3 regions of the Furfurilactobacillus sp. WILCCON 0119 genome follow, and region 1 is predicted to be linked to each of the others. Evidence: predicted binding sites of a transcription regulator. Region 1 holds the regulator's gene; each other region holds the start of a gene.
What was found. Region 1 encodes NrdR, which represses ribonucleotide reductase genes. Its sites were predicted from a motif close to ACACNATATATNGTGT; they were not measured.

Region 2: nrdH (glutaredoxin-like protein NrdH) is a predicted target of NrdR. The motif match lies at 1,705-1,720, and genes of this name have one in related genera.
Region 3: pnuC (nicotinamide riboside transporter PnuC) is a predicted target of NrdR. The motif match lies at 1,310-1,325, and genes of this name have one in related genera.

Annotation. Positions count from the first base shown of each region.
Region 1 covers NZ_JBPCCV010000001.1:155,628-159,682, forward strand. Annotated here, with positions in the region: gene polA (DNA polymerase I) at 1-514, shown strand, start outside; gene mutM (DNA-formamidopyrimidine glycosylase) at 544-1,401, shown strand; gene coaE (dephospho-CoA kinase) at 1,398-2,003, shown strand; gene nrdR (transcriptional regulator NrdR) at 2,031-2,507, shown strand; gene ACRYI5_RS00850 (DnaD domain protein) at 2,527-3,906, shown strand; gene dnaI (primosomal protein DnaI) at 3,909-4,055, shown strand, end outside.
Region 2 covers NZ_JBPCCV010000002.1:280,392-284,446, forward strand. Annotated here, with positions in the region: gene dnaX (DNA polymerase III subunit gamma/tau) at 1-217, opposite strand, end outside; RNA gene ffs (signal recognition particle sRNA small type) at 329-417, opposite strand; gene ACRYI5_RS04915 (nucleoside deaminase) at 508-1,014, opposite strand; gene ACRYI5_RS04920 (class I SAM-dependent methyltransferase) at 1,007-1,618, opposite strand; gene nrdH (glutaredoxin-like protein NrdH) at 1,846-2,070, shown strand; gene nrdE (class 1b ribonucleoside-diphosphate reductase subunit alpha) at 2,161-4,055, shown strand, end outside.
Region 3 covers NZ_JBPCCV010000002.1:205,743-209,797, forward strand. Annotated here, with positions in the region: gene ACRYI5_RS04540 (BspA family leucine-rich repeat surface protein) at 1-402, opposite strand, end outside; tRNA gene ACRYI5_RS04545 (tRNA-Arg) at 728-799, opposite strand; gene ACRYI5_RS04550 (hypothetical protein) at 978-1,199, shown strand; gene pnuC (nicotinamide riboside transporter PnuC) at 1,558-2,325, shown strand; gene ACRYI5_RS04560 (TetR/AcrR family transcriptional regulator) at 2,419-2,991, opposite strand; gene ACRYI5_RS04565 (SDR family oxidoreductase) at 3,106-4,055, shown strand, end outside.

The DNA of each region.
Region 1 (4,055 bases):
GGCCACCAACTTCGGAATTGTGTACGGGATCAGTGACTTTGGTTTGGCCCAAAACCTTGGTTTATCCCGAAATGAGGCCAAGCAATTTATTGACACGTACTTCCGGGAATATCCTGATGTTAAACGTTACACTGAGGAAATTGTGGAACGGGCGAAGGATCAAGGCTATGTTGAGACGATTACGCACCGGCGGCGGTACCTTCCTGAAATCAATTCAAGCAACTTTAACCGGCGATCGTTTGCGGCAAGAACGGCAATGAACACGCCAATTCAAGGTTCTGCGGCTGACATCATTAAGATTGCAATGATTAACATGCAACAAGCGTTAGCGGACGCAGGGTTGCAGGCAACGATGCTCCTTCAGATCCATGATGAATTGGTGTTTGAAGCGCCGCTTGAAGAAATTCCGACACTGGAAAAGTTGGTCCCAAGTGTGATGGACTCGGCCGTGAAACTGGCCATTCCGTTGAAGGTTGAAAGTGCACACGGACAGTCATGGTACGAAGCAAAATAGTGACAAACTAAAGGGTGGAGGCAGAAACAATGCCAGAATTACCAGAGGTTGAAACGGTCCGGCGGGGCCTAACAAAAATGGTGGTTGGTAAGACCATCACAAAAATTGATGTTTTTTACGATAAGATGATTTTAAACGGGGTTTCTGACTTCAAAAAGCGGCTGACAGGTCAACAGATTCTCCGGGTTGACCGGCGGGGCAAGTACCTTCTGTTTCGCTTTACTGATGACCTAACGATGGTGTCCCACTTGCGGATGGAAGGGAAATATTTTGGGGCACCCGCGGGGACACCAGTGGATAAACATACGCACGTTATTTTCCATTTGGATGATGGGCAGGAATTATGCTACAACGACACCCGTAAGTTTGGGCGCATGATCGTGATTCATACCGGTGACGAAGACACTGTGGGGGGCTTGAAATCATTGGGGCCAGAACCCACACCAGAAACGTTGACCGTTGATTATTTAGTGGCGAAGGCCGCTAAAAGTCGTAAAGCCGTCAAAACGTGGCTTTTGGATCAGCAAAATGTTGCCGGGCTTGGCAACATTTATTGCGATGAAGTGTTATGGCTGAGCAAAATTCATCCCGAACAACCCACGAATTCATTAACGCGTTCACAATGGGCAAGCCTGCGTGAAAACATCTTTGCCGAATTACAATTAGCAATCGATCATCATGGGACCACCGTTTTCACGTACAGTGCATTTGGTCATGCTGGTGAATTTCAAAACGAGCTGCATGCTTACGGCCATGTGGGGGAACCCTGTGAACGGTGCGGCACCGAAATGGTCAAGATTAAAGTTGGCGAGCGGGGGACAACATTTTGTCCCAAGGAGCAAGTGCTGACGGTTAATGGGGCGCCTGTAAAGAAGGCCGGCCAATGACAATTATCATTGGTTTAACGGGTGGAATCGCGAGTGGCAAATCCACCGTTTCGAAGATGCTCGCGGCGCAGCACTTGCCAATTGTTGACGCAGACCAGGTGGCTCATGAGGTGGTTGCGCCCAACACGCCGACCTTAGCACAGTTAGTGAAAACGTTTGGCAAGGAAATTTTGACAACCACTGGGACTTTGAATCGCCGGCGGTTGGGCCAACTGGTCTTCGCGGATCCAGAAAAAATGACACAGTTAAATGCCATCATTCAACCCGTCATTCGGACTGCGATAAAGGGGCAGTTGGCGCGGCTAACAGCGGATAAGGCACCAATTATTGTCCTTGATGCACCGCTACTACTTGAGCAACATTATGAGGCAGAGGTTGATTTGGTCGTGGTGGTTAGCGTACCGCGGTCCATCCAATTACAGCGGTTGATGGCCCGTGATCAGTTAACGACCAGTGAGGCGACACGACGAATCATGAGTCAGCAACCATTGGCTGAGAAGGTTCAACAAGCTGACTTTGTGATCGATAATTCGGGGAGTGTTGAAGCAACCCGTTTACAAGTGGTAAAATTGCTGGACAAAGTCCGCCAACCCGGGGATTAAGCGAGAAACATAAAGGAGCCCATAATTATGCAGTGTCCACATTGTCATCATAACGACACACGGGTTGTTGATAGTCGACCAACGGCTGAAGGACAAGCAATCCGGCGGCGCCGTGAATGTGAAAAGTGTGGTTTTCGCTTCACCACGTTTGAACGTGTTGAGGCAACACCATTATTAGTGATTAAAAAAGATGGAACCCGTGAGGAATTTAGTCGGGACAAGATTTTGCGTGGCGTCATTCGCTCAGCCGAAAAGCGGCCGGTGACCATGCAACAAATGAACGAAGTGGTTGAACGTGTGGACGGGAAGGTTCGCGCGTTAGGTGAAAATGAAGTCTCCAGTCAGTTGATCGGTGAATATGTTATGGATGACCTGGTCAATGTGGACGAAATTGCCTACATTCGGTTCGCCAGTGTTTACCGTCAGTTTAAAGACATGACGGTCTTTCTAAACGAAATGAAAGAAATGGTTGACCGGGATAAACGGTTAAAGAAAAAATCGTAATGTAAAAGAGGAGGGCACGATGACGAATTCAGCATCAGTGACAACGCCGCGATCAGGGCTGATCGTGACCGTGCCACAGCACCAGGCGTTTGACCAAGAAAGCTGGCAGTGGTTGTATTTGCCGGTCCTCGGGGCGGACGCCTTTGCCGTCTATGACGGACTAAAGACATTCACGACTGATCGGCCGCAATTATCGACCCGGCGGTTGCACAGTGAGCTACTTGGATGGCTCAACATGGACCTCCCAACGTTTGTTGCGGCGCGACGGCGGTTAGAGGCGTTAGGCCTGTTAGAAACGTTATACCAAACGGATTCTGTCGGGGATGTTTATGTGTATCAACTTCAGTTGCCACTTTCTGCCCAGGCTTTTTTTGCGGACGATTTGTTAAGCATTTTATTATTACAATTGGTTGGACAGCCGCGGTACGACACCGTTCTTGATCACTTCGATCAACCAATGTTTGACGTTAGCCACCTGACCAACGTTTCGGCGGATTTTTTGGAAGTTTATCACATTAATGAACAGCAACTCGCTAATCGGCCTGCGCAATTAACGGCACCGATGGCGGCTGCGACGCTGAAGCAAACCGGGACGCCAGCGATTGATTTTTCATTATTAGCAAACTATCTAAAACCAGAATATGTCGATGTTGACTCTGTTCTCGCTGAGCGCGAGCTACTGACGGCTGAGGCCCAACTGTATGGTTTTACTGAGCGAGAATTGGCGAACCACATCGTTAAGGCAACGAGTGTCACGACAAACCGCTTTGATCCAGAACGATTTAAGCGGTTGGTGGCCGGCAGTTTTCAAATGGAACAGCAGTCCAGTAGTTCGTCACAGGCTGATCAGGCGAGTGTTGCGGCAGCACCAGTTACTGCTAGTGCAAGTGCGCCAGCGACTGTGGACGCCCAGACTGCTGGTTTGTTAGCGGCCGCCAAGGCTTATGCACCAGCAGATTTTCTAGCAGCGTTGAAACAAGAAAAAAATCAGTACGTGACGGATAATGAGCAGCGTGTCCTTTCTAAACTAATGGAGCGCCATTTGTTTGCACCAAGTGTTGTGAACATGCTGATTTATTATCTGATCAATGATCAGGATCAAAACGTGCTGTACCAAAACAGTGTGGATCGCATTGGTAATGACTGGTCGAAGGCAAAGGTACAAACACCCGAACAAGCGGTAACGCACATGCGTGAGTTTGCAACGGCACAAGAACAGCGTCGGATTCAGCGGCAAACAGGCCGTGGTGGGCAGACCGTTTCACGGGAGCAACTTCCGGATTGGAACGAACAGGCTTCATCATCAGCGGCCACCCAGCCAGCCTCGCAAACCAGTGATGACATTGCCCGGTTACGTAGTCAAATTCAGCAGGCAAAACAAGAACAGGAGGATCAATAATTATGCAAGATCTTGGTAAATCAATGCGCGAATTACTTGATCGTCAAAACCTCAATTCGGATTATCAGCAGCTGATTGCAAAGGCTGTGAATGATCCTGATGTGCAGGCGTTTATTACTGAACATCAGTCAGAATTAGCGGAAGATGTT
Region 2 (4,055 bases), on a different contig from region 1:
ACGGTTCGCCATCCACCTGGTTGGGACAGTTAATCGCCTTAGCAAAAATCTTCGCCGCCGATGTCTTCCCGGTTCCCCGTGGACCACAGAAAAGGTAAGCATGACTGGTCTGATTTGTAATGATCGCATTTTTTAACGTTTGCGTAATGACGGATTGACCCACAAGGTCGTCGAATCGTTGGGGCCGCCACACCCGGTATAGCGCTTGATAGCTCATGCTTAACTCCTTTGATCTGCTTTACTGAACGATTAAAAACCTGGTAATAGTATACTGGTTTTAAAAACAAATAAAAAGCGCCTGGTCGGTTGACCAAGCGCACTAATTATCATTAAACATGAAGCACAAACCACCACGGACTTAGTGCTGCTACCTTCCGGTCCTGACACGATTCGTGAGGGTGACCTTGCCTCATGGCCTTTCGGCAATTAATTATAATACGCTTGTTGCACCATAATTGCCACCCTTTTGCTCAAAAAATGGTGGCTTTTTCATTGCACATTGTCCGTTCATCGTTGCCCTGGTTTCGGCTTGCCCCGGCCGTTTCGAATCGCCCGGAAAAACTGTTTCATCTCGTTAGCCGCTTCATCGGCAAGAAGGCCCTCATGAACCCGAACGCGATGATTGAACCGGTCGTCCTCCAACAGTTCATACAATGACCGAACGGTTCCAGCCTTGGGGTCCCGGGCACCAAAGTACACGTCAGGAATCCGTGAATTGATAATGGCACCACTACACATGGGACACGGTTCGATCGTCACAAACAATTGACAGTCCTCAAGCCGCCATGTGTTCAGCGTGTGGTTAGCTTCACTGATGGCCATCATTTCTGCATGTAAGGTGGCGTCCTGGGCGTGTTCACGTAAATTATAGCCCCGGCCAACGATTTCACCGTCATGAACCACAACGGCACCAATTGGCACCTCACCAACACTACCTGCAATCCTAGCTTGTTGGAGTGCCGCCTGCATCGCCCATTGTTGTTCCGCAGTCAAAACTTCTCCGGCACTACTCATGTGGCATCGTTGCTACCAAAATGTAGTAGCCCTTATCTTTTTTAACAATTTCACAGTTTCCAAAGGTCGCCGTCATTAACTTCTTTGCCGACGGGGCCCCCTGCTTTTTTTGTAAAACCACCGTTAGTGTTCCCCCAGGAAGCAGATGGTCCTTGGCACCACTCAACATGTCATCAACGATGGCTTTTCCTGCGCGCACTGGTGGGTTAGTCACGATTGCCGCGTACCGATCCGTCACGGCCGCATACCGATCAGACGCAAAGATCGTGACATTATCAATGCGGTTTTGCTGTGCGTTTTTTTGGGCTAACGCTAACGCACGTTCGTTGACATCAACCATTGTTACCGTTCGCTCTGGGTAAGTTGAAGCAAGGGCCAACCCAATTGGTCCGTAGCCACACCCCAAATCCAGCACACTGCCTGACGGAACGTGGTCTAGTGAAAACGCATCAAGTAAAACACGTGATCCATAATCGACAGTTCGTTTAGAAAAGACACCGTTATCGGTGGTAAAGGTTAATTCTCGCCCTAATAATCGGAAAGACCACGTCGTTTCGTCGTGGACAGCTTCCGGATTTGGCGTATAATAATGATCGTTACTCATGGTTTTAATCCTCATTTCTAGTTTTATGATAATGGAATCTCATGAAAAAGTAACGAAAAAAATTAAAAAAATAAATCGTTGATAGAACACCACATCTTGTAGCCCTTTTCCAATTTTGGCACAAAATGTGGTGTTTTTAAGTTGCATTTCAATTTTCAGCCACTATACTAAAGTCATTAGCAATTGCTCAAATCAATCGATTTGCGAGCGGAGAGGAAGTGGCCATTATGGCTAAAATTACTGTTTTTACGAAGGATAACTGTATTCAATGCAAGATGACGAAGCGTTTTTTAACCGCACACAACGTGGACTTTGAAGAACAAAATATCAATCAGCACCCCGAACTCATCGATTATTTAAAGGGCCGTGGTTTTCAAGCCATGCCCGTCGTCGATGCTGGAGAAGCTGTTGTCTCTGGTTTCCGTCCTGATGTATTAGCGACGTTAGCCTAAGTATTAACGCTTCATTCATTGGCATTCATGACGCACGTAACGGCCTTGCGCGCGTCTTTTCTTTTATCAAAAATTCAGGGAGTGGAATTCATGGCACTAAACGAGTTAACCGACGTTTCTTATTACGATCTCAACAATCAAATCAACATTCCGGTCAACGGACAAATTCCGCTAAATAAAGACCAGGAAGCACTGGCTGCTTTTTTAACCGAAAATGTGGAACCCAACACCATGCGCTTTGACAGTCTCCGTGACCGGTTTGACTACTTACTGAATAATAATTACATCGAACGCGCTTTTTTTGAACAGTACGAGTTTGCCTTCGTGGAACGGCTCTACACCTACTTAGCAGAACAAGATTTTCACTTTAAAACGTTTATGGCTGCGTACAAATTCTACGCACAGTACGCATTGCGCACAAATGATAACCAGCTTTACCTTGAACGCTTTGCCGATCGTGTTGCCATGAACGCCCTGTTTTTTGCCGATGGTGACGAAGATCTCGCCATGGCCTTAGCCGATGAAATCATTCACCAACGTTACCAACCTGCTACTCCCAGTTTTCTTAACGCTGGCCGGGCCCGCCGTGGCGAATTGGTGTCCTGTTTTGTGCTTCAAATGACAGACGACATGAATGCCATTGGCCGTGGCATCAACTCTGCGCTTCAATTATCACGGATTGGTGGTGGGGTCGGGATTAACCTCTCCAACCTGCGTGAGGCCGGTGCACCAATTAAAGGCATTGCAAACGCCGCTTCCGGTGTCGTTCCCGTAATGAAGTTACTGGAGGACTCCTTCTCTTACTCAAACCAACTTGGCCAACGTCAAGGAGCCGGTGTCGTGTACTTATCCGTTTTCCATCCTGATATTGTCGCCTTTTTGAGTGCCAAAAAGGAAAATGCGGATGAAAAGATCCGGGTCAAGACCCTTTCACTTGGGATCACGATTCCCGACAAGTTTTATGAACTAGTCGCAGCAGATGCCGACATGTACCTCTTTTCACCACAAAGCGTGGAAAAAGTTTACGGCACCCCATTCTCCTACGTGGACATTACAAAAGAATATGACAACCTGGTGGCCAACCCTGCGATCGCCAAAACAAAGATCCGGGCCCGCACATTAGAAACTGAAATCAGCAAGCTCCAACAAGAATCTGGTTATCCTTATGTTGTGAACATTGATACCGCCAACCTCAACAACCCAATTGCCGGTAAAATCATCATGAGTAATTTATGTTCAGAAATCCTCCAGGTGATGACACCCTCAAAGATCAACAATCGCCAAGAATATGATGTGTTGGGTAAAGATGTTAGTTGTAACCTTGGGTCGACAAACATCGTTAACCTGATGGCATCCCCTAACTTTGGACATTCCGTTGACGCCATGGTTCGTGCATTGACCTACGTAACCGACCACAGTAACATTGATGTTGTGCCAAGTGTGCAACATGGTAACGAAGAAAGCCACGCCATCGGTCTTGGTGCCATGGGATTGCACGCTTACTTTGCCAAGAATCACATGCATTATGGGGACGCTGATTCCTTAGACTTCACTAAAGTGTACTTCATGTTGCTGAATTACTGGTCATTAAAAGCCTCTAACGACATTGCTCGTGAACGCCACCAAACGTTTGTCGGGTTTGAAAACTCAACTTACGCGAGTGGCGCCTACTTTGACAAGTACACCACTAAGAATTGGGCCCCAACTAGTGCCAAAGTCGCTGAACAATTCGCCGGCATCTTCATTCCGACTAAGGAAGATTGGGCTGCGTTGAAGGCTGCTGTTATGGCCGATGGGTTGTATCACCAAAACCGGATGGCCATTGCGCCTAACGGATCAATCTCCTACATTAATGACACAACGGCAAGTTTGAACCCCATCGTTAACCGGATCGAAGAACGGCAAGAAAAGAAGATCGGAAAGATTTATTATCCAGCACCATACCTTTCAAACGACACCCTGCCTTATTATCAATCGGCCTACGA
Region 3 (4,055 bases), on a different contig from region 1:
ACTCGATACGCTTGTAGCACTTGCTGCGCTTGTGATGCCTGTTGCGCTTGTAGTATCATTTCCACTTTCCTGAACAGCGGCAGAGCTATCTGTTAAAACACTGTTTGAAATATCCGTGCTAGTTTTATCTTCAGAAGCTGCTTGCTTGGATACTTGATCATTTGTTCCTTCATCGGATTCAACCAAAGATGTTTTATGCGCATCGCTACCCAAGACTAACTTATTTGGTTGGGAAATTGGCGCTGTTATTTCATTAGCGTCTAATACTGGTAATGTATCAGCATGAACATTTTGATTAGAGTAAACGGAGGCAACGGTAAAAGCAACCATGGTTATTCCACTAACAACCCAAAATTTTCCGGATTTATATAGTTTATATCGCGTTTTTAAATAGGGTTCCATACTTAGACACCATCCCGTAATCTATTACGTTTTGCACAATTACATCCTACGCAACTATAACACTTTTTTATTTTTATTAAAATATATTTAATCAAATGAACTATATAATCATTTAATTTGCCATTTTAAATTAGTGAAGCTCTAAAGACTATATATGCATCCTAAGTCAACACACCAATATAAATAGTCCAATATTTCCACTAATCTCAAATATTAACTACCATTTTCCTGAACATCCACGAATATTTAGACAGCAAAAGAGCCTTAACGATGATGAGTAAATCAACGTTAAGGCTCTTTTATTAACTTCCGTAAAAATCATTTATGCGCCTGGAGGGAATCGAACCCCCATCTCAAGAACCGGAATCTTACGTGCGATCCATTACACTACAGGCGCAACTCGTTTATACCTAACTGGTACCTTACTATATTAGCGAATATTAGCCAGAAACACAACCCGAAAACCAACATTTTTGTCATTTTTCCCAAAAACGCTGAGAGGCAGTTAATTGTCATGTTAATAATTAACCTGCTATGATGATTTACATAAATAAAATTTATGGAGGAGATCAACGATGATTACAATTTTTCATAACGAAATCGGTCACCACAGCATTCACTTCCCCAAAGGTAAATACTTAACGTTTAATCTTGTTCACCCAACCCCCAACTCACCGTACCGCATCGAAATTATCGACACCAATCTAAATGGTGTCAAAAAACTTCAAGTTCGGTTTAGTCACCTGGGCCAAATTATGCGGCTCAATGAACCAGAACTTAGCTTTCAACTAATTTAATCAACCCATCATGGCCATCAATCCTTGCTGATAAAGGATTGACGGCCTTTTTTCTATCCCCAAACGCCCTTTAAAAAGTACTCGTTTTCATTTTGTTTCAAATTTCGAACACACAATATATAGATTTTTCAAAACTTTTTTCACATCATCTTGTGTCCGAGGTAAATTTCCGTCTAAGACCGGTAGACCAGTCGTCAGCCGGTGCTTAACCACGTTAACTGCTATATACAGAAAGCGTTTTGAGGACATTTTGTTTTCGCGGTTGATGATGCTAGTATAGCTATCAGTGCGTTACAGGCCTGAATCTTTAAACTCTACCGGGCCACAAATATAAATCATAGAATGGAGCGTTTATTTCATGCATCACATCACTAATTATTTCAAGTTTCTGGCTCACCAACTTACGGGGTGGCACACGGCCTCATACTGGCTCTTCGGGTTTTCACTCGGGGCCCAGGTCATGACACTTGTCTCCAACCCGTTCGGCTTGGTCAACCTGATCACCTTTATTGGGACGACCCTTGGGGTGCTCTGCATCCTCGCCATTAACCAGGCCAAAAGTGTTAATGGTTTTCTTGGGGTTCTGTCCGCGCTCTGTTTTGTGTATGTCGGTTTTGCCGCTAAGAACTACCTGTCCATCGCTGAACAGCTGGTTTACATGGCCACGTTGGACCTTCCCGTCCTGCTGAGCCCAAGCTGGAACAAAAACATGGTCAGCAAGATTCGCTCCTTTACGTGGCGGAGTACTTCCGTTGCCATTATTGCCACGATCATCACATACGGTTTGTCTGGCTTCCTGATTGGGGCCCTGACAAACGACCCGCGGCCATGGATCGATGCCATTTCATTTAGTATCTCTGCCTGTGCCGGCGTGATCTGTTTCCTTCGTTTCAAACAACAATACATCTGGTGGGTTGCTTCTGGTCTTGCCCAGATGGTCCTCTGGGCCGTCTCATTCCGTCAAGGTGATGCAACGCTTGCCATGTTCGTCAACAGTTCCGTTTACTTGTTGAACGACTTCTTGGCATTCACGATTTCACCTTGGTACAACAAGCAAAACCAGGCTTCCCAAGCAGCAAAAGAAACGGCATACTTTGCCAACCTTGATGCTGCCAACAATAACTAACGTCAGCGGCTTATCCTGCCCAGAGTAACGCACTCAAACATTCATTTAAAAATGAGTCTCCCTTTGGAGGCTCATTTTTCTTTGCGATCGTCGCTACTGATCGCCCGTTCGTTGTTCCAGCAACCCTGCGAGTGTTGCCCGTTGAAACCCACCAATGAGGTCATGGATCGTTGTCAGTGACTCTTGTTGCCCACCTAACAACCATTCACGCCACATTCTGTACACACCGGCGCTCATAAACTGGGGCCAGTACGTTTGCTGGGCAGACGTTAATTGTGACCACACATCAATCTGTTCATAAAACCGCAACATGTTGTCATTAAAAATTTCCTTAATGACGTGTTCAAACCCCCGGTCAACGGCCAGTTGAAGAACATCAATATTCGTCACCAAAAAATCACTGAGCGCCGCCATCTTTTCTGATGGTTGTTTGTACATCACGGCGTCAAACTGAGCATCGATCAACGGCCTAAAGTGTGCCACCAGAATGTCATCTAATGTCGCAAAATTCCGATAAAACGCCATTCGACTGACCCCGGCTCGCTTCACCACTTGGGTCACGGTAATATCCGTCAAATCCGTCGTCACCAACAATTGCAACAACGCGTTTGCGAGGTACGTTTGTGAATCCTGTTTGATTGATTGTGCATGTTGTGTCGCTGCCATTACACTTTCTCCATTCTGTCATAGATGCGCCGTTTTCACTTGAACAACTGAACCCGTGACTGTATGCTACTGTCATTAACGTTACAAGTGTAACGGAAGCGAAAGGATTTCTCAATGACTTCACAACAAAAACAACTGGTCGTCGTAACCGGCGGCAGCGGCTTTATTGCCATCCACATAATTCTTCAATTACTTCAACAAGGTTACGCCGTTCGGACCACCGTTCGTGACTTAAAGAAGACAGCCCTCATTCACGATATGCTCACCACTGGTGGGTGGACCGATTTCAGCGACCTCAGTGTCATGGCTGCTGACCTGACGCACGATGACAATTGGGCCACCATTATGACTGGCGCCGACTACGTCATTCACCCAGCCTCCCCAACCCCCACGCTGAACTTTAAAAATGAGGATGAAATGATTCGGCCTGCCATTGACGGCGTGCTCCGCGTCCTCACTGCGGCCCGTGATGCCCACGTTAAACGGGTCGTTTTGACCTCCGCTTACGGTGCCGTTTTTGCCGGACATAAGAACCGCAAAACACCATACACTGAGGAAGACTGGTCTGACCTCTCATCCGGCAAGGTGCACCCGTACCAAAAATCAAAGACGCTATCCGAGCAGGCCGCTTGGCGCTTTATTCGTGAAGAAGGTAACGGCCTGGAACTTGCGACGGTCAATCCGGTGGCCGTTATGGGCCCCGTTTTAGCTGGTGATTACTCTCACTCCAACATTCAAATTCAGGATCTGTTAACAGGGAAAACGAAGGCTGTCCCACATGTTGATTCTGGTTACGTGGACGTCCGTGATGTCGCCAGTTTACACATTCTGGCAATGACCAAGGCCAACGCGAGCGGCGAACGGTTCCTTGCTACCACTGGCGAGACATTATCCATGCTTGAGGTGGCTGACATTCTTCGAACGGCCTTTCCAGACTACGCGGCCAACATCCCCACCAAGATCATCCCCAACGCAGTGCTAAAGGCCGCCGCCTTAACCAACCCAATGTTGCGCATGGTGGCGGGATTGGTCGGTGTCTACGCAGAAACAAGTAACGCTAAAGC